3 regions of the Nitratidesulfovibrio sp. SRB-5 genome follow, and region 3 is predicted to be linked to each of the others. Evidence: predicted binding sites of a transcription regulator. Region 3 holds the regulator's gene; each other region holds the start of a gene.
The links. The regulator sigma-54, encoded in region 3, starts transcription at its own class of promoters, with help from an activator protein. The targets are predictions, from matches to a motif close to CTGGCACGGNNNNTGCTT.
Positions count from the first base shown of each region.

Region 1: a site for sigma-54 is predicted at 2,319-2,336, ahead of K6142_RS03855 (NifB/NifX family molybdenum-iron cluster-binding protein). Genes of this name have one in related genera too.
Region 2: a site for sigma-54 is predicted at 2,610-2,627, ahead of K6142_RS10955 (YeiH family protein). Genes of this name have one in related genera too.

Region 1 covers NZ_JAIOTY010000001.1:974,519-981,820, reverse strand. The annotation lists gene K6142_RS03865 (sigma 54-interacting transcriptional regulator) at 1-717, shown strand, start outside; gene K6142_RS03860 (FAD/NAD-binding family oxidoreductase) at 1,042-1,806, shown strand; gene K6142_RS03855 (NifB/NifX family molybdenum-iron cluster-binding protein) at 1,906-2,241, opposite strand; gene thiE (thiamine phosphate synthase) at 2,468-3,109, opposite strand; gene thiM (hydroxyethylthiazole kinase) at 3,115-3,927, opposite strand; gene K6142_RS03840 (PLP-dependent aminotransferase family protein) at 4,036-5,499, opposite strand; gene K6142_RS03835 (pyridoxamine 5'-phosphate oxidase family protein) at 5,760-6,221, shown strand; gene K6142_RS03830 (PLP-dependent aminotransferase family protein) at 6,430-7,302, opposite strand, start outside.
Region 2 covers NZ_JAIOTY010000002.1:833,256-840,557, forward strand. The annotation lists gene phnD (phosphate/phosphite/phosphonate ABC transporter substrate-binding protein) at 1-363, opposite strand, end outside; gene K6142_RS10950 (universal stress protein) at 867-1,310, opposite strand; gene K6142_RS10955 (YeiH family protein) at 1,493-2,575, opposite strand; gene K6142_RS16575 (hypothetical protein) at 2,950-3,084, shown strand; gene K6142_RS10960 (ethanolamine ammonia-lyase subunit EutB) at 3,097-4,455, shown strand; gene eutC (ethanolamine ammonia-lyase subunit EutC) at 4,467-5,309, shown strand; gene K6142_RS10970 (ATP-binding protein) at 5,431-7,302, opposite strand, start outside.
Region 3 covers NZ_JAIOTY010000001.1:1,743,199-1,750,500, forward strand. The annotation lists gene K6142_RS07135 (PTS sugar transporter subunit IIB) at 1-306, opposite strand, end outside; gene K6142_RS07140 (PTS sugar transporter subunit IIA) at 311-829, opposite strand; gene rapZ (RNase adapter RapZ) at 1,078-1,959, opposite strand; gene K6142_RS07150 (PTS sugar transporter subunit IIA) at 2,348-2,797, opposite strand; gene hpf (ribosome hibernation-promoting factor, HPF/YfiA family) at 2,807-3,352, opposite strand; gene rpoN (RNA polymerase factor sigma-54) at 3,474-4,910, opposite strand; gene lptB (LPS export ABC transporter ATP-binding protein) at 5,306-6,031, opposite strand; gene K6142_RS07170 (LptA/OstA family protein) at 6,028-6,720, opposite strand; gene lptC (LPS export ABC transporter periplasmic protein LptC) at 6,717-7,302, opposite strand, start outside.

The sequences.
Region 1 (7,302 bases), 770 kb from region 3:
GGGGTGTTCGAACGGGTGGGTGAGGAACGCAGCCGCAGCGTGGACGTGCGCATCATCGCCGCCACCAACCGCGACCTGCGGGCCGACGTGGAGCATGGGCGTTTCAGGCAGGACCTGTTCTTCCGGCTCAGCGTGTTCCCCGTGGCCCTGCCGCCCCTGCGCGCCCGGCGTGATGACATCCCCCTGCTGGCCCGGCACTTCGTGCGGGCCTCGTGCCGCCGCCTGAACCTGCCGGAGCCCCGCATCGCCCACCGCCAGATGGCCGAACTGCAATCCTATCCCTGGCCGGGCAACGTGCGCGAATTGCAGAACGTCATCGAGCGCGGGGTCATCATGGCCGAAGGGGGGCGGCTGGTGCTGGACCTGCCACCGGAAGGCGGGATGCAGGCCGTGTCCCCCGGCGCCGCGTTCGGCATGCCGGGTGGCGCGGGCCCCATGGGGGGGGGCGGCGCCCACGATGCGCCCTGGGGAACAGGTGAAACAGAAAACGCCGGAAAAGCCGGAGAATTCGGGCAAACGGGACAAACGGGCGCGCCGGACCCCGCCGGGATCATTTCGGAAGCACACTGGCGCGAATTGCAGCGCGCCAACATCGAACGCGCCCTTACGGCGGCGGGCGGGCGCGTGCATGGCCCCGGCGGCGCGGCGGAACTGCTGGGCCTGCCGCCCACCACCCTGCAATCGCGCATGAAGACACTGGGTTTGCGCGGGCGCTGAACCCGTGCGGGACGTGACCGGAACCGGCCGGGGCACCCCGTCGTGTCTCGTCGTGTCCCGTCGTGTCCCGGCGCACCCCGGGCCCCCCAGGAAGCACCCGCCATGGCCTGCCGAGCGGGGCTCGCCGGTCGGGCCTGCCAAACGAGGGTTGCCAGACGGAGGCTGCCGGGCAATGCACCATCCGGCGGTGATATTTACGCCCCACTTTGCGCATCCCGCTTGTCATGCCCGCCGCCATGGGCGAAACTGCGGGCAGGCTGCCGACCATCCGGTCGGCCACCGCACCGTCTGCACCCACCGCCTGCACCCCCCAGGGAGCGACACATGAGCGACGATTCCGGCACCTCCAATGATCCCAAGGGCCGCAAGGCCCGCATCCTGCGCACCGTGCGCGAGGACGACAACACCACCTCCGTGTACATCGACACGGGCGACGACGAGCGCTTCCGCACCTTTCGCCCGGGGCAGTTCGCCACCCTGCGGGTGATGGAAGAGGACGGCTGGAGCGATGCCCACCCCTTCACCATCGCCGCCGCGCCCGGCGAAACCGTGCGCCTGACCATCCGGGGCAAGGGGCGCTTCACGTCGGAACTGGTGCCGGGCCTGCGCGACGGCGACGAGGTGCACTGCGCCGGGCCCTACGGGGTGTTTTGCCGCGACATCGAACGGCAGGAGCAGATCGTGCTCATCGCGGGCGGGGTTGGCATCACGCCGTTTCTCAGCGTGCTGCGCAGCTTCGACCAGGCGGGGGCGGCCAACCGGGTGGTGCTGTTCTGGTCCAACAAGACCTATGGCGACGCCTTTGCCGCCGAGGAACTGGAAGCCATGACCCGGCGGCTGGACCTGACCGTGGTGCACGTGCTCACGCGCGAGACGAACCCGCACCACTACGCCGACCAGAAACTGCCCGCCGTGTTCTTCGAAAAAGGACACATCTCGCGCGACATGCTGGCCCGCCACGTGCAGTCGGCCACGGCCTCGTTCTACCTGTGCGGGCCCGGCCCCATGCAGCAGCACGTGCTGGATGAACTGCGCGCCTTCGGGGTGGATACCGGCGGCGTGGAGACGGAGCAGTTCGTCTTCTCGTAGACGACCCGGTGCCGGGCTTACCGGGAGCCTTCCGGATGACGTCGCCAATGGCGGGATGCCGCGACGCTCCGAGGGTGAAAAACCTTGTAACTATCGCACTTACTGCTGCGGGACGCTACCGACAAGTTCCCGATACCGGGCCACGGCATCGCTGACCAGCCCGCTGCTGGCCGCCAGCACCTCAATGCCCGCATCGGCCAGGGCCAGCCGCGCCTTGGGGCCGCACTCGCCGCACAGCACCACCGTGGCCCGCGCGGCGGAAAGCAGCTGCGCCACAGAGCGCCCGGCATCCTCGCGGTCGTCGCGGTGCGCGTTGCGCACGGCAATGACGCCCTCGGTTTCCGTATCCGTCACCACGAACCATTCCGCCCGGCCAAACACCGGCTCCACGTTGCTGTCGGGCCGGGGCCCGTCCGCCGCCACGGCAATGCGCATGGCTCCTCCTTGCGTTATCCGCCACCAAGGCCGCGTCGCCCAACCGGACGACACGTCCCGCTCACCATTCCCACCATGGGCAAAAGCCGGGACAGCCAACGCCCGGACAATCGCCATCCTCCGGTCAATTACCGGAGTTGCGGCACACGCCGCCTGCACCGCCCCCGACTGCCACACGCAACGGCGGGCATCTCCAGAAGCGGTCGCCCACACACCTGATGACCGCCTACCAGCCGCGCACGGCGCGCACCGATCCGCGCAGTTCCTCCGCCGCCCGCCCCGGGTCATCCGCCGCGCACAGGGCGGAAACCACGGCCAGGCCGTCGGCCCCTGCCGCCAGCACCGAGGCCGCGTTGGCCGGGCCGATGCCGCCGATTGCCACCAGCGTGCGCCCCGTGGCGGCGCGCAACCGGGCCAGCCCGTCCAGCCCCCACGGCGGCGCGGTATCCGTCTTGGTGGCCGTGGCAAACACCGGGCTCACCCCCAGATAGTCCACATCCAGCGTTTCCGCCTCGCGCACCTGGTCCATGGTCTCCACGGAAAGCCCCACAAGGGCCGAATGCCCCAGCAACGCACGCACGTCGGCGGGATGCATGTCGCCCTGCCCCACGTGCACGCCGTCGGCCACGCAGGCCAGGGCCACGTCCACCCTGTCGTTGATCAGCAGGGGCACGCCGCGCGGGGCCAGCAGCGCCTTCAGCGCGCGGGCCAGTTCCACGAATTCGCGCGTGTCCACGTGTTTTTCGCGCAACTGCACCACGGTCACGCCACCCGCCACCGCCGCAGCCACCACGTCGGTCAGGGCGCGGCCCCGGCATAGTGTGCGGTCGGTCACCAGATACACCCCGTAATCCGCATTCCGCCGCATGGCGCTCACGGTCGGCCCACCCGCACGCGGGCGCGGATGTCCGCTTCCGACAGGGCGTACAGGGCGTCGATGAAATGCATGGCAAAGCTGCCCGGTCCGGCGGCACGCTCCGCCGCCATGCTCCCGGCGGCGGCCATGGCGGCCATGCCGCTCACCGCGCCTTCCAGCGGGCTGGCGGCCACGGCGGCGTGGGCGGCCACCAGCACCGTGGCGGTGCAGCCCATGCCGGTGACGCGGGGCATCAGTTCATGCCCGCCGGTGATCAGCACCACCTCGTCGCCGTCGGTGACCAGGTCCACCGGGCCGCTGACCACGGTGACGCAATGGTGGCGACGCGACAAGGCCCGCGCGGAATCGGCGGCAGCGTGCGCATCACGGGTGGAATCCACCCCGCGCGTGGCCCCCGCCGCACCGGCCAGGGCCATGATTTCCGAGCCGTTGCCGCGCACGATGGCCGGGCGCACCCGCTCCGTGAGCTGCGCGGCGGTGGTGGTGCGCAGGGTGGACGCGCCCGCCCCCACCGGGTCGAGCACCACGGGTATGCCCCGATCGCGCGCGGCGACCCCGGCCAGGAACATGCTGTCGATCCACGGCGCGCTCAGGGTGCCTATGTTCAGCACCAGCGCGGAGACGATGTTCACCAGTTCCGCCATCTCCTCGCGCGCGTGGGCCATGATGGGCGAGGCCCCGGCGGCAAGCAGCGCGTTGGCGGTAACGTTCATGACCACGAAGTTGGTGATGCTGTGTACCAGCGGCGCCTGACGCCGCACGGCGTCCACGTTGCGCCATATCTGCTGCACATGTTCGGTATGGGGCATGTGCCCTCCTTGGGTAAGCGTGGGTGGCGCGGGCCCGCCGGGCGGGATGCCGCCACCCCGGAGAAGTCAGGAAGTCGCTTGCGCATCTTACGAACGGCGGACGCCGCGTCAACCCCGCAATGCGGCGGCGGGAAACCACGCCTGCCGCAACCGCTCCAGGGCCGCCGCAATGTCCGCCTCGGACAGCATGCCGTACCCGATGAACAGGCAGTTGCCCGGATACCGCCGCGCATCGGCCCAGAACGGTGACGCCGGGTACACCCGCACCCCGTGCGCCGCCGCCCGTTCCACCAGCGCGGCCTCGCCCGGCCCGCCGGGCACCTCCAGCAGCAGGTGCAGTCCCGCGTTGTGCCCGTGGATGCGCACCCCATCGCCCATCAGGCGGGTGGCCGTACCCACGAAGACGTCGTGCTTGCGCTTCTTGGCCAGGCAGATGCGCCGCAGGTGCCGCTCCCAGTGGCCTTCGGCCATGAAGCGGGCCAGAACGGCCTGCTCCAGCCAGGGCACCGTGCACTGGAACCCCGCGAATACGGTGCGGAACCTTTCCGCCAGTTGTTCCGGCAGCACCATGTACGACATGCGCATGCCGGGCGAGAGGGTTTTGGAAAAGGTGCCCGTGTAGATGACCCGACCATGCCGGTCGATGGACTGCAACGAGGGAATGGGCCTGCCGTCGTAGCGCAGCTCGCTGTCGTAGTCGTCCTCCACGATCCACGCCCCGTGCTCCGTGGCCCAGTTGAGGACTTCCATGCGGCGGCAGATGGGCATTACCGCGCCGGTGGGAAACTGGTGCGACGGGGCGATATGCACCACCCGCGCGGACGACGCGCGCAGCGCCGCCACGTCGATGCCGTCGCCGTTGACGGGGATGGGAACGGTGCGAAAGCCGAAGCACTCGTAGGCCCGCCTGGCCCCGTTGTAGGCGGGGTCTTCCAGGGCGACCTGCGGCCCCTGCTCCACTTCGTCGTACTCGCGGTGCAGCAGGCGCGTCACCGCCATGATCGACGGTTGCAGGCCGCTGCACATGACCACCTGTCCGGCGGTGCAGCGCACGCCCCGGCTGCGGTACAGGTAGGCCGCCAGTTCGGCCCGCAGGCGCAGGTCGCCGTGGGCATCGCCGTAAACGTGCATGCCGTCGGAGGCGATGCGCCCGGTCCGCGCCTCCTCCATGACCGCGAACAGCAGCTTGCGCCAGACGACGTAGGGAAAGGTGGCGGCATCCAGATTGCCATAGTGGAAATCATAGTCCACCGGGCGTCGCGCGGCTGGCGCGTCCCGGTGCCCGGCCTTTTCGCATCCTTGCGCCGCAGGCCCTTCCGCTGCGTGCAGGTCGCGCTCGATCACGTTCACCCGGTACCCGGAACGCGGCAATACCGACACGTACCCTTCCAGCACCAGTTGGGCGTAGGCGTTTTCCACCGTGTTCCTTCCGACGCGCAGATCGCGGGCCAGGGCACGGATGGACGGCAGGCGCATGCCCTGCGGCCGTGCGCCGGAAAGGATGTCCTGCTTCAACTGGTCGTAGATCTGCCGGTAGAGCGGCGCATCGGCGGCGGCATCCAGGTGCAGCATGGAACACTCCCGGGCGGCACGGTGGCGACGATGCCGACAGTGGCGAATGTCGGCACGAAAGACTTTCGGTGGGGACGTCCCTTGTCTGGCAACACTGCCAGTCGGCACCGACAGAGGCTTTGGCCCGCGACACTGAAGAGGGGCAGGGGGCGAAGGCTGTCCGCTGCCGAAAAATCAAACTGTCCCTATCCATGCCCCTTACAATTGCACTAAGCATGGGGACAGAAAACATCTACCCGGAGGTTCCCGTGCAGGCAAGAATGAAAGACCACCCCCTCTCGCCGGAAAAGATCGCCCACCTGCTGGATACGGAACTTGTGGGCAGGCTGGCCACCAACGGCGCCGACGGCTGCCCGTACGTCACGCCGGTCCATTTCGCCGTCATGGATGGCACCGTGTACATCCACGGCCTGGCCGCGGGCGAAAAGCTGCACAACATCAGGCGCGACCCCATGGTCGGGTTCGAGGTGGACAAGATGCTCTCGCTCATCCACCACCCCGACCTGCCCTGCGACACCAACACCGTGTACGAAAGCGTGATCGTCCGGGGCCGGGCGTCGGTGGTGCAGGACACCGCCACGGTGACCCGCGTGCTTGACGCCATCGTGGCCAAGTACACCCCGCAGCACACCGGCAAGGGCTACCCGCCCAACATGCTGAAGATGACCGCCGTCATTGCCGTGCACGTCACCTCGTGCACGGGCAAATTCTACCCCGCCTGAGGGCAGCCCCCGCGGGTATCCGGGCACAACGCAGCACGCGAAAAGGGGCGCCCCACCGTCATGGTGGAGCGCCCATCGTCATTGTGACAATCATCACTGCGGCGTCGGCGGGCGAACGCGGGGTTCGTCAGGCAAGGCAGGCGAACGCGAGGTTCGTCAGGCAAAGCAGGCGAACGCGAGGTTCTCCAGTGACGATGCACGCACGCGTCTACGCCGCGCCTGCCTGCCCCTTGCCCAGGTATTCGCGCAGGCACTGCCCAAGGCGCGCGATGCCCTCTTCGATCAGTTCCGGGCTGGAGTTGGAGAAGTTGAGGCGGAAGGTGTCGTCGGTCTCGTCCACGTAGAACGGGCGCCCCGGCACGAAGGCCACCTTGCGGTCGATGGCCTTGTGGAACAACGCCTCGGCGGAAATGCCCCCGGGCAGGGTACACCACAGGAACATGCCGCCTTCCGGCTCGGTGCAGGCCACGTCTTCCGGAAAGTGCTGGCGGATGGCCTGCACCATGGCATCGCGCTGGGCACCGTAGCGGGCGCGGATGGAGGCGATGTGCTTGTCCACGTCGTTGTCCATGAGATAACGGTGCAGGATGCGCTGGGTAAAGCCGGGGGTGTGCAGGTCGCTGGCCTGCTTGGCGGTGATCATGGGGTTCAGCAACTCCTGGGGGGCGCACACCCAGCCCAGGCGCAGGCCCGGCGACACCACCTTGGAGAACGAGCCCAGCAGCACCGAGGGCGCCTGCATGTACGCCCGCACCGGCGGCAGGTGCTGCCCCATGAAGCGCAGTTCGCCGTAGGGGTTGTCCTCCACCATCAGGCAGCCGGTTTCGGCCATGATCTCGGCCACCTCGCGGCGGGTCTGCTCGTCATAGGTGATGCCGGACGGATTCTGGAAGCTGGGCACGGCGTAGAACACCTGCGCGCCCGTGGCAGCCTTGCGCAAGGCATCCGTATCCACCCCGCGCGGGGTCAGGGGCACGGTGACGAAGTCCGGGCCGAACACCGAGAAGCACTGGATGGCCCCCAGGTAGCCGGGACGCTCCATGACCACCCTGCCGCCCCGGTCGATGCACGCCTTGGCCAC
Region 2 (7,302 bases), on a different contig from region 3:
GGTGGGGGTGCCGTCCACGCCCGTCACGGCGCATATGGGCTCGAGCGGCGTGCGTTCGCGCGCCTGCAGGAAGGTGCGGCCAGCCAGCAGGGCAATGTCCAGGGTACCGGCCTGGAGGCGGTCGACGATGGCCGAGTAGCGCTGCTCCAGTACCAGCTCAAAGCGCCACGGCTGGCGCTCGGAAAGGTAGTCGAGGAAGGGCTGGTACTGCTGGTAGATGACCAGGGGATGGTTCAGCGTGATCACGCCGAACCTGAAAACGCGTCCGGGGGGGGAGTCGTCCGCCAGGGCGCCCGGCGCCGAAAGGCAGAGGGCAAGACAGAGAGAGAGGACGACCAGCGGCGTGGTGAGCATATGGCCCATGGTCAACTCCGGCCCGCGGCGTCGGCGCTGGCCATCAGGTTAGGTTTGAAGGCGGTTGCGGCAGGTCCGGAGGGCCACGCCAGCGCCCTTCATATCTCCCGCGTGCTGACCGCTGAACCCCGCAAGATGTCCGGGCAGGCTCACCCGGGCGCTGAATTCTCCTTCAGGGGCTTCATCGCGAGGGCATTGGTTCTCTGCCACACGCACCACCAGCCCGTTCCTGTGCATGGTGTACCACGCGCTGTCCGAAGCGGGAAAGCAAGGCCGCCATCCCCCTGCATGCGGCCTGACCAGCCATGGACTCATCTGATATTTCGCCGCCAGAATGATGTCCATCCAAAAGGCCCGGGGACTTCGGTGCAGTTGGCGCCATGCTGAATGAACAGGCAGCCCTCTTGCCCAGGAGGCATCACCCGCATTTGGGGCGACGGCATTTCTCTGCCCTGGACGAACCTCTCACCGCAGGCATGGAAAACTCCGGCCAGCGGCCCTGGCGCGAGCCATCATGCCAGTACGGTAACCTTGCTCGGGCATGAGCTGTTCACGGCTTCGGCAAGACGCGCGCCGGTAAATTCCCTGCCCCAGCAGCGTGGGGGCAGGAACACCTCGTCCACGCGGTTTTCGGTGGCGGCTGCCAGTATTTCGCCGAGCGGTTCGCCCCAGCGAACCATCAGCGTGACGTCCACCCCCTGCTCGCGAGCGCGCTGGCGAAACTTCCCGAGCCGGTCCAGGCATTCGCGCTCACCCAGTTCGCGAACGTAGCGCACGAAGCCTTCCTTGTCGCCCTGGGTGGCCAGATGGTCAACCATTCCATAATGCATGAGGTCTTTCTCCACAACATGCACAGCCAAAATGCTGCCACCGTCGTCGTGCGCCAGGGAGATCACGTGGTCCTCCGCCTGCCTTGCCTGCTCCGATCCGTCGCTGCCAAGTAAAATGCGCCTCATTTCATTCTCCTTGAAAAGGCGCGGCCGCCGGACGCTCGTCCGGCGGCCGCCTGGATGAAGGCATGAACTAGGCGATAACCTTGCACAGCGCGATGACCGCGAACCCGAGAAGGACGACGATGGAATCCTGACGGCGAGACTTGGAAATGGACTTGAAGAAAGACATGATTGGCTCCTTTTGATTATTTCATGAAGTAGAGGACGGCGACCAGAGCCAGCACGGCTTTCAGGCCCGCGACGCCAAATCCGAACAGGAAGCCCTTGAGGCCTGCGGCGCGCAGGTCGGAAAGGCGGGTGGTCAGGCCGATGCTGGCAAAGCCCAGAAGGAAGGCCCATTCCATGAACACCTTGGCCACCTTGATCTCGGCCTTGCTCAGCATGCCCATGGTGTTCATGCACACGATGGCGATGAAGCCCAGGATGAACAGGGGGAACTTGTCGCGGATCATCTGCAGCTTGTTGATCTTGACCACTTCGTTGCCCTGCTTGGCCTCCTGCGCCGCGGCCATCAGGGCCAGCATCAGCACCACGAAAGGCAAAAAGATCACCCGGCCGATGTTGTAGATGCCAGCCACCTTCCCGGCTTCCGGGCTGTAGCCGAACCCGGCGGCGAGCACCTGCGCGGAGTTGATGATGCCCACGCCCGCGAAGGCGCCGAACTGCTCGGCGGTCAGGTTGAACAGCCTGCCCACCAGAGGGAATGCCACCAGGGCCAGCAGGCCGAACATCAGGACCACCGCGATGGCATAGGCCATGTCCTCGTTCTTGGCTTTCACCGCCGGGGAGATGGCGATGGTGGCGGAAACGCCGCACACCGACATGCCCGCCGCCAGGCAGGCGCCAAGCGAAGAGGACATGCCAAGCCTGTTGCAGAGCCACATCATGATCAGGGCGGTGCCGAACAGGAACACCGCGATGAACACCAGGGCCTGGCCGCCAACCGACACCAGACCGGCCAGCGAATAGCTGGACCCCATGACCACGATGCCGGTCTTGGTCATGATGGTGGAATAGCGCAGACCCGGCTGGAACACGGCGGGCACGCCCACGGTGTTGCGGATCGCGATGCCTATGATGATGGCCAGGATGAAGTCCTTGAGCGAGAGGTAGGTCTTGAACAGGGGATAGGTTTCAAGAATCGGGGCCACGAAGTTGGCCACAAGGGCCACCGCCGTGATCAGCATCAAGCCGGGCAGGCTTTCGAATATGGCTTGGGCGAATGCCTGCTGCTTTTCAAAGGGTTGCGAAATGACGTTCTCCGACACGGGATCCTCCTGCGTGCTGTGGTATCCCCACCCTAGGCAAGAGTAGTGCCAGAAGGTCATGCGCCGTGATGTCGGATGGTTATGCTGGAGACTTCCCGTGTTGTCCGGCTTTGATGGGCCGAAGGGGAACGCATTGGCAGTTCATGTTCCCATTCGGGAACATGAACTGGTGCTTGCGACAAGAGGAGGATGCGATTTCCCCGGAAGGCCCGCAGCTGGACCGGGGATGCCGAGGAATCTCGACCCTCGGGGGGCGCGGTCCGCTCCATCGGGTGGGGCAGCGCGTCAACGAAGACCCGTACAGGAGGTGTGGCGACAAGCTGCGGAGAATATCGAAAGGCCCCCTACCATTTCCACAACATCCTGATGAGGCCATGGCGCCCAAGGGCGTTACCCCCGGCGACATATACAGCTCCATCGTCCCCATGGTACTCCTCATGCGCATAGGTCTGGTGCCGGTCATGGTCTTCCCGTGCATCGCCATGTTCCTGCCCCGGGTGTTCCTGTAAAGCGAGGCTCCCATGAACGTTCACAGTCCGCTGCGTGAACTTCTGGCCAAGGCGTCCCCCCTGCGTTCGGGGGATGTCCTGGCCGGGGTGGCCGCAGCCAGCGACGAAGAGCGCGTGTGCGCCCAGATGCTGTTGGCCGACGTGCCGCTGAAGCGCTTTCTCGACGAGGCGGTGATCCCCTACGAGGACGACGAGATCACCCGGCTTATCATGGACAGCCACGACGCAGCGGCCTTTGCCCCAGTACGCTCGTATACCGTGGGCCAGTTCCGCGACTGGCTGCTTACCGACGCGGCGAACCATGCCAGCCTGGCCGCGCTTGCCCCCGGCCTGACGCCGGAAATGGTGGCGGCGGCCAGCAAGCTGATGCGCCTGCAGGACCTGGTGCTGGTGGCCTCCAGGTGCCGGGTGGTCACCCGGTTCCGCAACACCATCGGGCTGCCGGGCCACTTTTCTGCCCGCCTGCAACCCAATCACCCCACCGACGACGCGCGCGGCATCCTGGCCTCCACCATCGACGGGCTGTACTACGGCTCGGGCGATGCAGTCATCGGCATCAACCCGGCTTCGGACAGCCTGGATAACATCGCCCGGCTGATGCACCTGCTGGACGAACTCATCGCCCGGTACGAGATACCCACCCAAGGCTGCGTGCTCACCCACGTGACCAGCGCCATGGAGCTCATTCGGCGGGGCGCGCCGCTGGACCTGTGCTTCCAGTCCATCGCCGGGACGGAAAAGGCCAACGCCAGCTTCGGCATCAGCCTGGGCCTGCTGGACGAGGCGTGGCAGGCCACGCTGGAATTGCAGCGCGGCACGCTGGGCGACAACGTGATGTACTTCGAGACGGGGCAGGGCAGCGCGCTTTCGGCCAACGCCCATCACGGCGTGGACCAGCAGACCGTGGAATGCCGGGCCTATGCCGTGGCGCGCCGCTACCGCCCGCTGCTGGTGAACACGGTGGTGGGGTTCATCGGGCCGGAATACCTGTACAACGGCAAGCAGATCATCCGGGCCGGGCTGGAGGACCACTGCTGCGGCAAGTTGCTGGGCCTGCCCATGGGGGTGGACATCTGCTACACCAACCACGCCGACGCGGACCAGGACGACATGGACGCGCTGCTGACCCTGCTGGGCACGGCAGGCTGCAATTTCATCATGGGCGTGCCGGGCGCGGACGACATCATGCTCAACTACCAGTCCACCTCGTTTCACGACGCTGCCTACCTGCGCAAGCTGCTGGGCAGGCGTCCCGCCCCGGAATTCGAGGCCTGGCTGGAACGCATGGGCATCCACGACCGGGACGGCAACCTGCTGCCCCCCGGCGGCGCCCTGCTGGGGCTTGAACAGCGCGTGCGGCAGGACGCCTGAGGAGGGACGCCATGGACAGGGCACGAGACGACGACCTTGCGGCGCGGCCCGCCCCGGTGACCGACGACACCTGGAGCGACCTGCGCCGCCACACCGATGCCCGCATTGCCCTGGGTCGTTGCGGCATCAGCCTGCCGCACGGCCGGTGGCTGGATTTCCGCATGGCTCACGCCAGGGCGCGCGACGCGGTGCTGACCCCCTTCGACATGGCGGGCGTGCGCGCCGCCCTGGAACGGGGCGGCGTACAGTGCCTGGAACTGCACAGCGCGGCGGCGGACACGGCGGAATTCCTGGCCCGACCGGACAAGGGCCGCCAGCTTTCCGATGCCTCGCGGGGCATCCTGCGCGAGGCATCGGCTGGGCAGGCAAAGGGCGCTTCGGACGCAAAAGGGGCGGACATCTGCGTGGTGGTCAGCAGCGGGCTTTCCGCCCGCGCCGTGCACGAGAACGCCGCCCCCTTCGCCCTGCGGTTTCTGGAGCAGGCCCGCGCGGCGGGCTACACCGCCACGCCCGTGGCGCTGGTGGACCACGGGCGCGTGGCCGTGGCCGACGAGGTGGCCCACCTGCTGGGCGCGCGGCTGGTGGTGATGCTGATCGGCGAGCGGCCCGGCCTCAGCTCGCCCAATTCGCTGGGCGTCTACCTGACCCATGCGCCCGTGCCCGGCTGCACGGACGAGGCCCGCAACTGCATCTCCAACGTGCGTCCCGGCGGCCTTGCCATCGAAGAAGGCGTGCGCAAGCTGTGCTATCTGGTGCAGGGGGCCTTTGCCGCCGGGCTTACCGGCGTGAACCTGAAGGACGACATGCCGGGCGACTACCTGCCCTTTGCCCCGGTGCACGCTCTGAAGGACTGAGCTTCCGCCCGTTTTCGCGCGCACCAGCCGGTGCCGCGTCTACCGGATGCCGTGCCCACCGGGTGTCGTGTCCACCAGATGCCGTGCCGGCGCATTCCGCCCGTACGGCCTTGCGGCCCGGCTATCCTTGCCGTGTTGTCTGTCCCTGCCCGCACAGGCGGCCAATGACCGCATGCAGCGTATCCATGTCCGTGGGCTTGGTGGCGTAGGCGTCCATGCCTGCGCCCATGAATCGTTCCCGGTCACCCTCCATGGCGTAGGCGGTCAGGGCCACGACGGGAATGCCTGCCCTGTCCGGCCCGGCCTCCCCCTTGCGAATGCGGGCAACGGCCTCCATGCCGTCCATGATGGGCATCTGGATGTCCATGAGCACCATGTCGAACGAGCCGCCAGCCAACGCGTGCAGGCCAGCGCGCCCGTCTCCCGCCACGGTGACGGTATGCCCCGCCTTTTCCAGCATCCGTCGCACGGCCAGCTGGGTTACCGTGTCGTCTTCCACCAGCAGGATCCGGCAGGGCGATGCCGCATCTGGGCGGGGGGCCGGTGCCGCGCCCCGCGCGCCAGGCATGCCGGGCACGCCAGCCACGCCGGGCACATCGGGAAGGTCAGGCGCATTCGCCGTATCCGGCGCCTCCGTTCTTTCGCCGGTATCGGGCACTAGGGTGAAGGGCAGACTGACGCAGGCCGTGGTGCCCGCGCCTTCCTGGCTTTCGATGGTGATTTCCCCGCCCATCAGGTGCACCAGCCGCTTGCAGATGGAAAGCCCCAGCCCGGCGCCCTGGTGCGAGCGGCGCATTCCGTTGCTGGCCTGGGTGAACGGCTCGAACAGTTCGCCCAGCTTGTCTTCCGGAATGCCGCACCCCGTGTCCGAAATGGTGAACAGCACCCGGCAGGCGGGGCCGTGCGGCGGGGGCAGGCGGTGGACCGCCAGGGTGATGCCGCCGCTTCTGGTGAACTTGAAGGAATTGCCCAGCAGGTTGGTGAGCACCTGCTGCACCCGCACGATGTCGCCAAGCAGGGTTTCGGGGGTGGCCGGGTCCATGCGCACGTCGAGCCGTATCCCCGCTTGCAGCGAAATGGGCAGGAACAGTTCCACCACCTGCTGCACCGCTGCCGCAAGCCGGAAGGGCACGTGGCGGATATCCAGCTTGCCCGATTCGATGCGCGACAGGTCCAGCATGTCGGAAAGCAGCCGCGCCAGCCGCCTGCCGGACTGGATGGCGATGTTCGCATAGTCCGCCTGCTCGGCACCCAGCCGGGTGGTGTGCATGAGCTGGAGCATGCCCAGGATGCCGTTGAGCGGGGTGCGTATCTCGTGGCTCATGTTGGCCAGGAATTCGCTCTTGGCCTTGCTGGCGGCCTCTGCCCGCAGCTTGGCGTTGAGCAGTTCGATTTCCGCCGTCTTGCGTTCGGTGATGTCCTGAAGCGTGCCCAGGATGAGCTGCTCCCCGTGCTCTTCCACGCAGCCCACCGCGCGCAGGTGGGTCCACTTGCGGGTGCTCCTGCTGGTGACGACCTCGCATTCCATATCCACGGGGGTGCCGTCGCGGGCCACGGTTCGCAGCATCTGCCACACCCCGGGCCGGTATTCCGGCGCGTAGAGCGAAATGCTCTCGGCAAGCCCCGGCTTGTAGTTCGGCGGCACCTCGAGGATGCGGTTGACCTCGTCGGTCCAGACCAGCCTGTCGGACCGGGTGCCCGCCTTCCATCCGCCCACGCGGGTGATGCGCTGGGTTTCCAGCAGGAACATTTCGCGTTCGCGCAGGGTGTCTTCCGCCCGGCGGCGTTCGGTGAGGTCTTCCGCCATTATCAGGCCGTACAGGTGTCTGCCGCCCGGCGCGAAGATGCACTTGAGAATGCAGCTGACCAGCGTGGTCTTGCGGCCCGCCACCGAGGTGTAGCTGCCCTCGTAACGGCCTATGCCGCCTTCGAAGGCGGTGCGCACGGCCCGCAGCATTTCGGGGTCGCGCACGTCGTGCAGCATGTTCAGCCC
Region 3 (7,302 bases):
GATGTTCAGGGTGCTCATGCCCACGCCTGCGTCGAAGGCGCGGCGGGCGTCGGCGCACGTGGCGAAGAGCACGAGCGTGTCGTGCCCGTCGTCGGTGCGCCCGGTACAGTACTGGGCCAGGGCGTCCACCCGCAGGAAGTGCACCTCCACCCGACCGGGAATGGCCAGCGAGACGATCTGCTGTTGCAGGTCGTCCGCCGCCAGTGCGTCGTTGGCCACCAGCAGGCGTCGCGCGCCGGTATAGGGCAGCCACGCCTCGATGATCTGGCCGTGCACCAGACGGTTGTCTATGCGGAACCAGAGCATGGCCCTACCCGTTCTTGACCCGGCTGCGCAGCAGTTCGCCCGCCGCGACGATGCCCTTGGTGCCAGCGTCGCGCGCATCGCGTGAAAGGGCGGCCAAGTCGCCGTCGCGCCCGCCGAACACCTTGAGCAGCATGGGCAGGTTTACGCCGGTCAGCACTTCCACGTTGCCCTTGCCCAGCAGGGCCAGGCTGAGGTTGGTGGGGGTGCCGCCGAACATGTCGGTAAGGATCATCACCCCGCGCCCGGTATCCAGGCGCTTCACCGCCTCGTTCAGGCGCTTTACCGTTTCGTCCACTTCCAGCGAGACGTCCACGCTGATGGAGGCGCAGTCCTGCACCGGGCCAAGAATGAATTCGGCGGCACGCAGCAATGCCGCGCCGTAGTCGGCGTGGGTCACCAGAATGACGCCGATGCGCGATTCCGGGGCGGCCTGGCCGTCGTCGGGCTTGCTGCCGTTGCCCTTCGCAACGTTTCCTTGCCCCTTGCGGGACTGCCCTGCCTGATGCTGTTCTGTGGTGGACATGCTGGTGCGTCCAGGCCGTGCCTGGTGTGGTTGAAGCAAGGTGCGGGGGACGGCATGCCGTCCGGTGAAATTCCGGTTCGCCGCGCCACGGTGCCCCGTGACAATGCCGCATGGATGGCTGCAAGAATCGGATGCCGTCCGTCCTCGTCGTGCTTTGCCGGTTACGGCGGCCCTGCCGGTCACTGGCAGCGGCTGTCGGTCGCAAGCGGTGGCGACAGGCCACCGACGATGAAGGCGTATCCGTTCGTTCAGCCCAGTTCCATGTGGCGGTGCTCTATCGATACGGCATAATCAGATTTTTTCAAGGCGCGAAGCAGGGCCTCTGCCACCGAGACCGAGCGGTGCCGCCCGCCGGTACAGCCAATGGCGATGGTCAGGCGGTAGCGCCCTTCCGTCTCGTACTGAGGCAGAAGAAAATGCAAAAATTTCAGAAGGTTCGTCAGAAAGGTATCGCCATGGCCCGCTTCCAGCACGTACTTGGCCACCGGCTCGTCCAGGCCGGACAATGGGCGCAGGTCGGGCACGAAATAGGGGTTGGGCAGAAAACGCAGGTCGAAGACCAGATCCGCGTCGGCGGGCACGCCGTACTTGAACCCGAAGGTGACGATGTTGATGCGCAACGAGCGAATGCGCCCCTGGATGGAGCTCCACTTCTTCTGGATGACCCGGCGCAGGTCGTGGATGGAATAGCTGGAGGTGTCCACCACGAGGTCGGCGGTTTCGCGCACCGGCGCAAGGCGCAGGCGCTCCTGCTCCAGGGCCTGTTCCAGCCCCATGCCCTCGCTTTCCAGCGGGTGCGGGCGGCGGGTGGTGGCGTAGCGCCGGTTGAGCACGGCGGGGTTGGCCTCTATGAACACCACCGCGGGGCGCACGCCCATGCCCTGCAACCGCTCCAGGGACTTTTCCAGATTGCGCACGAAATTGCTTTCGCGCAGATCCATGCCCAGCACCAGGCCCTGGTAGTGGGACAGCGCCTCGCGATTCAGGATGGTGACCATCTGCGGGGCAAGGCTGGCGGGCAGGCCGTCCACGGTAAAGTAGCGCAGGTCTTCCAGCACGTTGAGAACCGTGCTTTTGCCCGCGCCGGACAACCCGGTGACGATGATGACGGGAAAGTCGGCGGCGGCCACCGGGCTGCCCGCATCGGCGCCCCTGCCGAGCGGCGCGTGGGCCGTGCCTTCGGGGGCATGGCCCGGGACGGGTGCCGGACCGGATCCCGGGGATGCCGGGGTTGCCCCGGATGTGCCCGGCGCACCGGGCGAATCCGCCGGGGCGAATGCTGTGTCGGGCGGCGTGGCCTTGCTTGGCATGGCTGGTTCCTCTGGCGGCGCTGCGCCGAATGCCGTTGCAGGACGCGTCAGGTGCTGCGCGTGGCGGCTACATGTAGAGGACGCGCGTTACGGCGTGACGACAGCCCACGGCGCCATCCACGGCCTGCCCGCAACGTCATTCATGGCATGCCCCCCGGACAGGCCGTGACGACCGCGGTGACCACAACGGGCACGACGGGCACTGGTCTCAGGTGGTTCGCATGATCGCCCGGAAGGCCTCGCCGTCCTGCGCCTCGATCATGGCGCGGCGAAACTGCGGATCCTTCAGCAGGCGCGAGATGTGGGCCAGAATGCGCAGGTGCATGCCCGCCACCTGTTCCGGGGCCAGCACCAGGAAAAAAAGGTGGCAGGGCTTCATGTCCAGCGCATCGAAGTCGATGCCCGGCACGCTGCGGCCCACGATCACCACGATGTCGCTGATGTTGGCCAGCTTGCCGTGGGGAATGGCCACGCCGTCGCCTATGCCGGTGGTGCCCAGCGATTCGCGGTCGTGCAGCACGCCCAGCGCAACGGCGGCATCCACTTCGGGATGCCGCCGTACCACGGCCTGCACGAGTTCCGCCAGCACCTCTTTCTTGGTGCCGGCGGAGAGCTCGGGCAGGATCAGATCATCGTGAAGATACTCCGAAAGCCTCATGTATGGCGCCTAGACGACCGGATCGATAAGACCGAAATCGCCGTTGCGACGCCGGTAGATGATGTTGACGCGTTCCACCTCGGCGTTCAGGAACACCAGGAACTCGTTGTCGCCCTGGTCGAGCTGCATGGCAGCTTCGTCCACGTGCATGGGCTTGGGGGCGAAGTGGTCGGTGCCGGTGATGGTCCGTTCCTCGCCTTCGCCCACGGTGCCGAAGGTAAACACGTCGATGCCCTTGCCCAGCTTGTCGGACTGCACGGAACGGCGGCGGTCCTTCAGCTTTTCGACCTGCTTGCGCAGCTGCGATTCCAGCTTTTCAAGCACCAGGTCGATGGTGGCGTACATGTCTTCGGACTGTTCGACGGCGGAGAAGGTAAAACCGTCGCCGGCCATCTGCACTTCCGCCTTGTGGCGGAACTTGTCGACGGAAAGGTTCACCTGCATTTCCAGGGCGGACTTGCCGACGAACCGGCCAAGCTTTTCAAGACGGCGGCGGGCGTACTTCTTCAGGTGGTCGGAGGGTTCGAAGTTCTTGAAGGTGAAGGCGATGTTCATACGCTCCTCCTGTGGTGAGAGGGGGAATGCGGCGCGCGGCCCGCACGCTGGGTGCTGCTGCCGGGTGCGCCGCCGGAGACGGATGCCGCCCTGCGCCGGTTGCGGCACGGGGCTCTTGCCGTCAGAACAGTTCCTTCCGCTTGGAAGAGGAGGGAATGTCCATGGCAGTACGATACTTCGCAACGGTCCTGCGGGCAATATTGACTTTGAGCTGATCCTTCAAAATTTCACCGATGCGCTCGTCGCTCAGCGGCTCGCGCGGGTCTTCGTCGGCAATCAGCTTCTTGATCAGCGCCTTGACGCTCTCGGAACCCACCTGGCTGCCGTCGTCCAGTTCCAGCGCGCTGTTGAAGAAGAACTTCAACTCCATGATGCCGTGCGGCGTGGCCACGTACTTGCTGGTGGTGATGCGGCTGACGGTGGATTCGTGCATGCCGATGTCGTCGGCGATGTCCTTCAGGATGAGCGGCTTCAGGCGCGAAACGCCGTCCTCGAAAAAGCCGCGCTGGTACTTCACGATGGATTCCACAACCTTGTACAGCGTGCGCTGGCGCTGGTACAGGCTCTTGATGAGCCAGGAGGCGGAACGCATCTTTTCCTGGAAATATTCGCGCTCGCCCGCAGACGCGGCCGCCGCGGCGGACCGCTCGTACATGGTGCTCAGTTGCAGGTGCGGCAGGCCGTCCTCGTTGAGCATGATGATGAAGTCGTTGTCGTACTTGTAGACGTACACGTCGGGGCTGACGAACTGCGGATCGCCGCCGCCGTAGCTGGCGCCGGGCATGGGGTCCAGGGTCTGGATGAGGTCCAGGTACTCCTTCAGGTCCTCCATGGTCAGGCGGAACTTGCGCAGCAGCGGCTTGTAGCGGCGCTTCTCCAGGTCTTCCAGGTGGTCGCGCACAAGCTCCACCAGCACCTTGTCGCGCGTGTAGCCCAGCATCTCTATCTGCACCAGCAGGCATTCCTGCGCGGTGCGCGCGGCCACCCCCACGGGGTCGAAGCGCTGCACGGCGTGCAGCACGGGGTCCACCTCGCCGGGGGTAGCGCCCGCCATTTCGGCGATGTCGTCCACCGTTGCGTGCAGGTAGCCAGACGAGGCGATGTTGCCGATGATCACCTCGCCGATGTCCTTCTGGCGCTCGGTCAGCGAGGACAGGCGCAACTGCCACATCAGGTGCCCTTCCAGCGAGGGCTTGGCGGCGTAGCGCGCCTCGAACGAGGTCATTTCCTCCGGCAGTTCCGATTCGCGCACCGTGGATTGGCGGCTGGTGCTGGCGAAGTCGCCGAGGTAATCTTCCCAGTCGGCATCGCGGGCGATCTCGCGGTCATAGGCGACATCTGCGGCGGCCTCGGCGGCTGCGTCGCGCGGATCGGCCACCTCTGCCTGGGGCCCCTCGTCCTGGGCTTCTTCCAGAAACGGGTTTTCCAGCATTTCCTGCTGCACCGTCTCGACAAGCTCCAGCCGCGAAAGCTGCAACAGCCGGATGGCCTGTTGCAGTTGCGGCGTCATCACCAATTGCTGGGTGAGCTTGAGCTGTTGCCTGAGTTCCAATGCCATGCGTGGGCAACCCCTATGACTCCGCGCCGAGGCCGAAGGCCTGGCCCGGTAATCCTGCATTCTTGCGTTGAGGCCGAAGAACATGACGACGCGATACGAGGCGCGACGACAAGCAAGAAACGGCCCACTGTGGAAATGTGTTCCCTTCCCCAAGAGGTTAGGCAAACCATGCCACAGAGGCAAGAAGTATGCAACCGCTGGCGCCCATGCGTCGCGATACTCCCGGACGCCTTACGCCCCCCTGCCCACGGCCCCGAAAAGGGGCGGTGGCAACAACGGACACGGCGCCCCCCGCAATGCGGAAGGCGCCGTGAACATGAAAGCCGAGCCGCCGGACATGGCGCATATGGCGCACATGGCGGGGCGCCCCGGACGGGCAGACACGATGTCCCGGACTACAGCGAAAAGCCCTCGCCCAGATACACGTCGCGCGCGCGAGGGTTTTCCACGATGTGCTCGGGGGTGCCTTCCAGAATCACCTCGCCCTGGTGCACCAGGTAGGCCCGGTCGCAGATGTGCAGGGTTTCTCGCACGTTGTGGTCGGAGATAAGCACCCCGATGCCCCGGTTGCGCAGGCCGGTGATGAGTTGCTGGATGTCGTCCACGGCCAGCGGGTCGATGCCCGCGAAGGGTTCGTCCAGCAGGATGAACTTGGGATCGCGGATCATGGACCGGGCAATCTCCAGCCGCCTCCGCTCGCCGCCGGAAAGATGCATGGCCACGGAATTGGCCAGGTGGGTGATGCCGAAGTCCTCCAGCAGCATGTCGCCCCGTTCCTTCTGCTGCGCCTTGGAAAGCCCGGTGTGCTCGAGAATCATCTGAAGATTCTGGCGCACGGTAAGGCGGCGAAAGATCGAGCTTTCCTGCGGCAGGTAGCTCAGCCCCACCCTCGCCCGTTCATGCAGGGGCCAGTCGGCGATGTCGCGGCCATCCAGTTCTACCCTGCCTGAAGTCGGCTTGATGATGCCGATGAGCATGTAGAATGTGGTGGTCTTGCCCGCGCCGTTGGGGCCCAGCAGACCCACGGTTTCGCCCTGGGTCACCGTCAGCGACACGCCGCGCACCACCTCGCGCTGGCCGAACTGCTTGTGCAGGTCTTCTCCGCGCAGCACCGAGCTCACTGGGCAGCCCCCCCGGTGGCGGCATCGCCCTTGGCGTCCTTGGTGTCCTTGGTGTCCTTGGGAGCGGACTTGGCATCCTTGTCGCCAAGGGGGTTCACGTCGCCGGACGAGGTGAACACCGCCTGAACCCGCTTGGTGGAGGTGCCGCGCACTTCACTGCGGTTTTCGCGGGTGTAGAAGGTGATGACGTCGCCCCTGATGCTGTTCTCGCCCTCGTGCAGCACGGGGTTGCCTTCCATGACCAGCACGGCGTTATCCACGGTGTAGGTGGCTTTTTCGCATTCGCCGGTGCGGTTTTCGCGCTTCATGCGCACCTTGCGTTCGGCCACCATGCGGTCGATCTCGCCCGCGTCCATGCCGGACATCCCCGCAGCACCGGATTGGCCAGCCGCTCCGGACGCATCCGCCCCCTGCCCCGCCCCGCCCTTGCCGGGCTTGGCCGCCTTCTTGCGCAGGTGCAGGGTAATCTTTTCGGCCCACATCTCGAAGTCGGGGCGCTGGACGTACACGTCACCCTCGAAGATAACCACCTGGCCCTTGGCGTCGTACTGCATGCGGTCGGACTTGACGGCGGTGGGCACGTCGCGGCGCACTTCCGTGGCCGACTTGGCGTCCGCCGCCATGGCGGGTGCGGAAAAGGTCAACAGCAGCGCCACGCACAGCGCGGAGCGGATGCCGGTATGTCTCATTGCCTGATCTCCTGCTTGGTTGACTTGGAAGCGCCCGCGCCCTGCTGCGCGGCCTTGGCCGTCGGGGCCTTCTGGCCTGATGCCTTCTGGCCCGATGCCTTCTGGTCGGGTGCTTTCTTTTCGGGCGACTTTTTGGCCGGGGCTTTCTGCACGGCCTTCTTCTGGGCATCGGCGCTCTGCGGGGCCGCCTTCGGGACCGCCACATTGCCCGGCACGGGCTGGCCGCCACCGTCGCCCGCACGGGGGGTAAGCAGCATGCTCACGCCTCCGCTGCCGCGCAACACGTCGCTGGTCATGTCCCATTCCAGCCGGGTGGCGTTGCCCGCAAGGCTCTGCCCCTCTATGCGCGCCCCTTCCGGAAAATACATGGTCCGGCTGGTGCCGTTGTACACCATCAGCCGGGCGAACAGATCGTGGCTGTCGTGGGTGGCGTGCACGTCGTCCCACATGCGCATCATCTGCGCCTGTTGCTGCACTTCGCCCTTCTTGGCCAGAATGCGCACCTGCCTGCCGCCGTCCATCTGGTAGACGATGTCGGGGCTATCCACGTCGATGATGTTGTTGCTCTGGCGCAACTGGGCC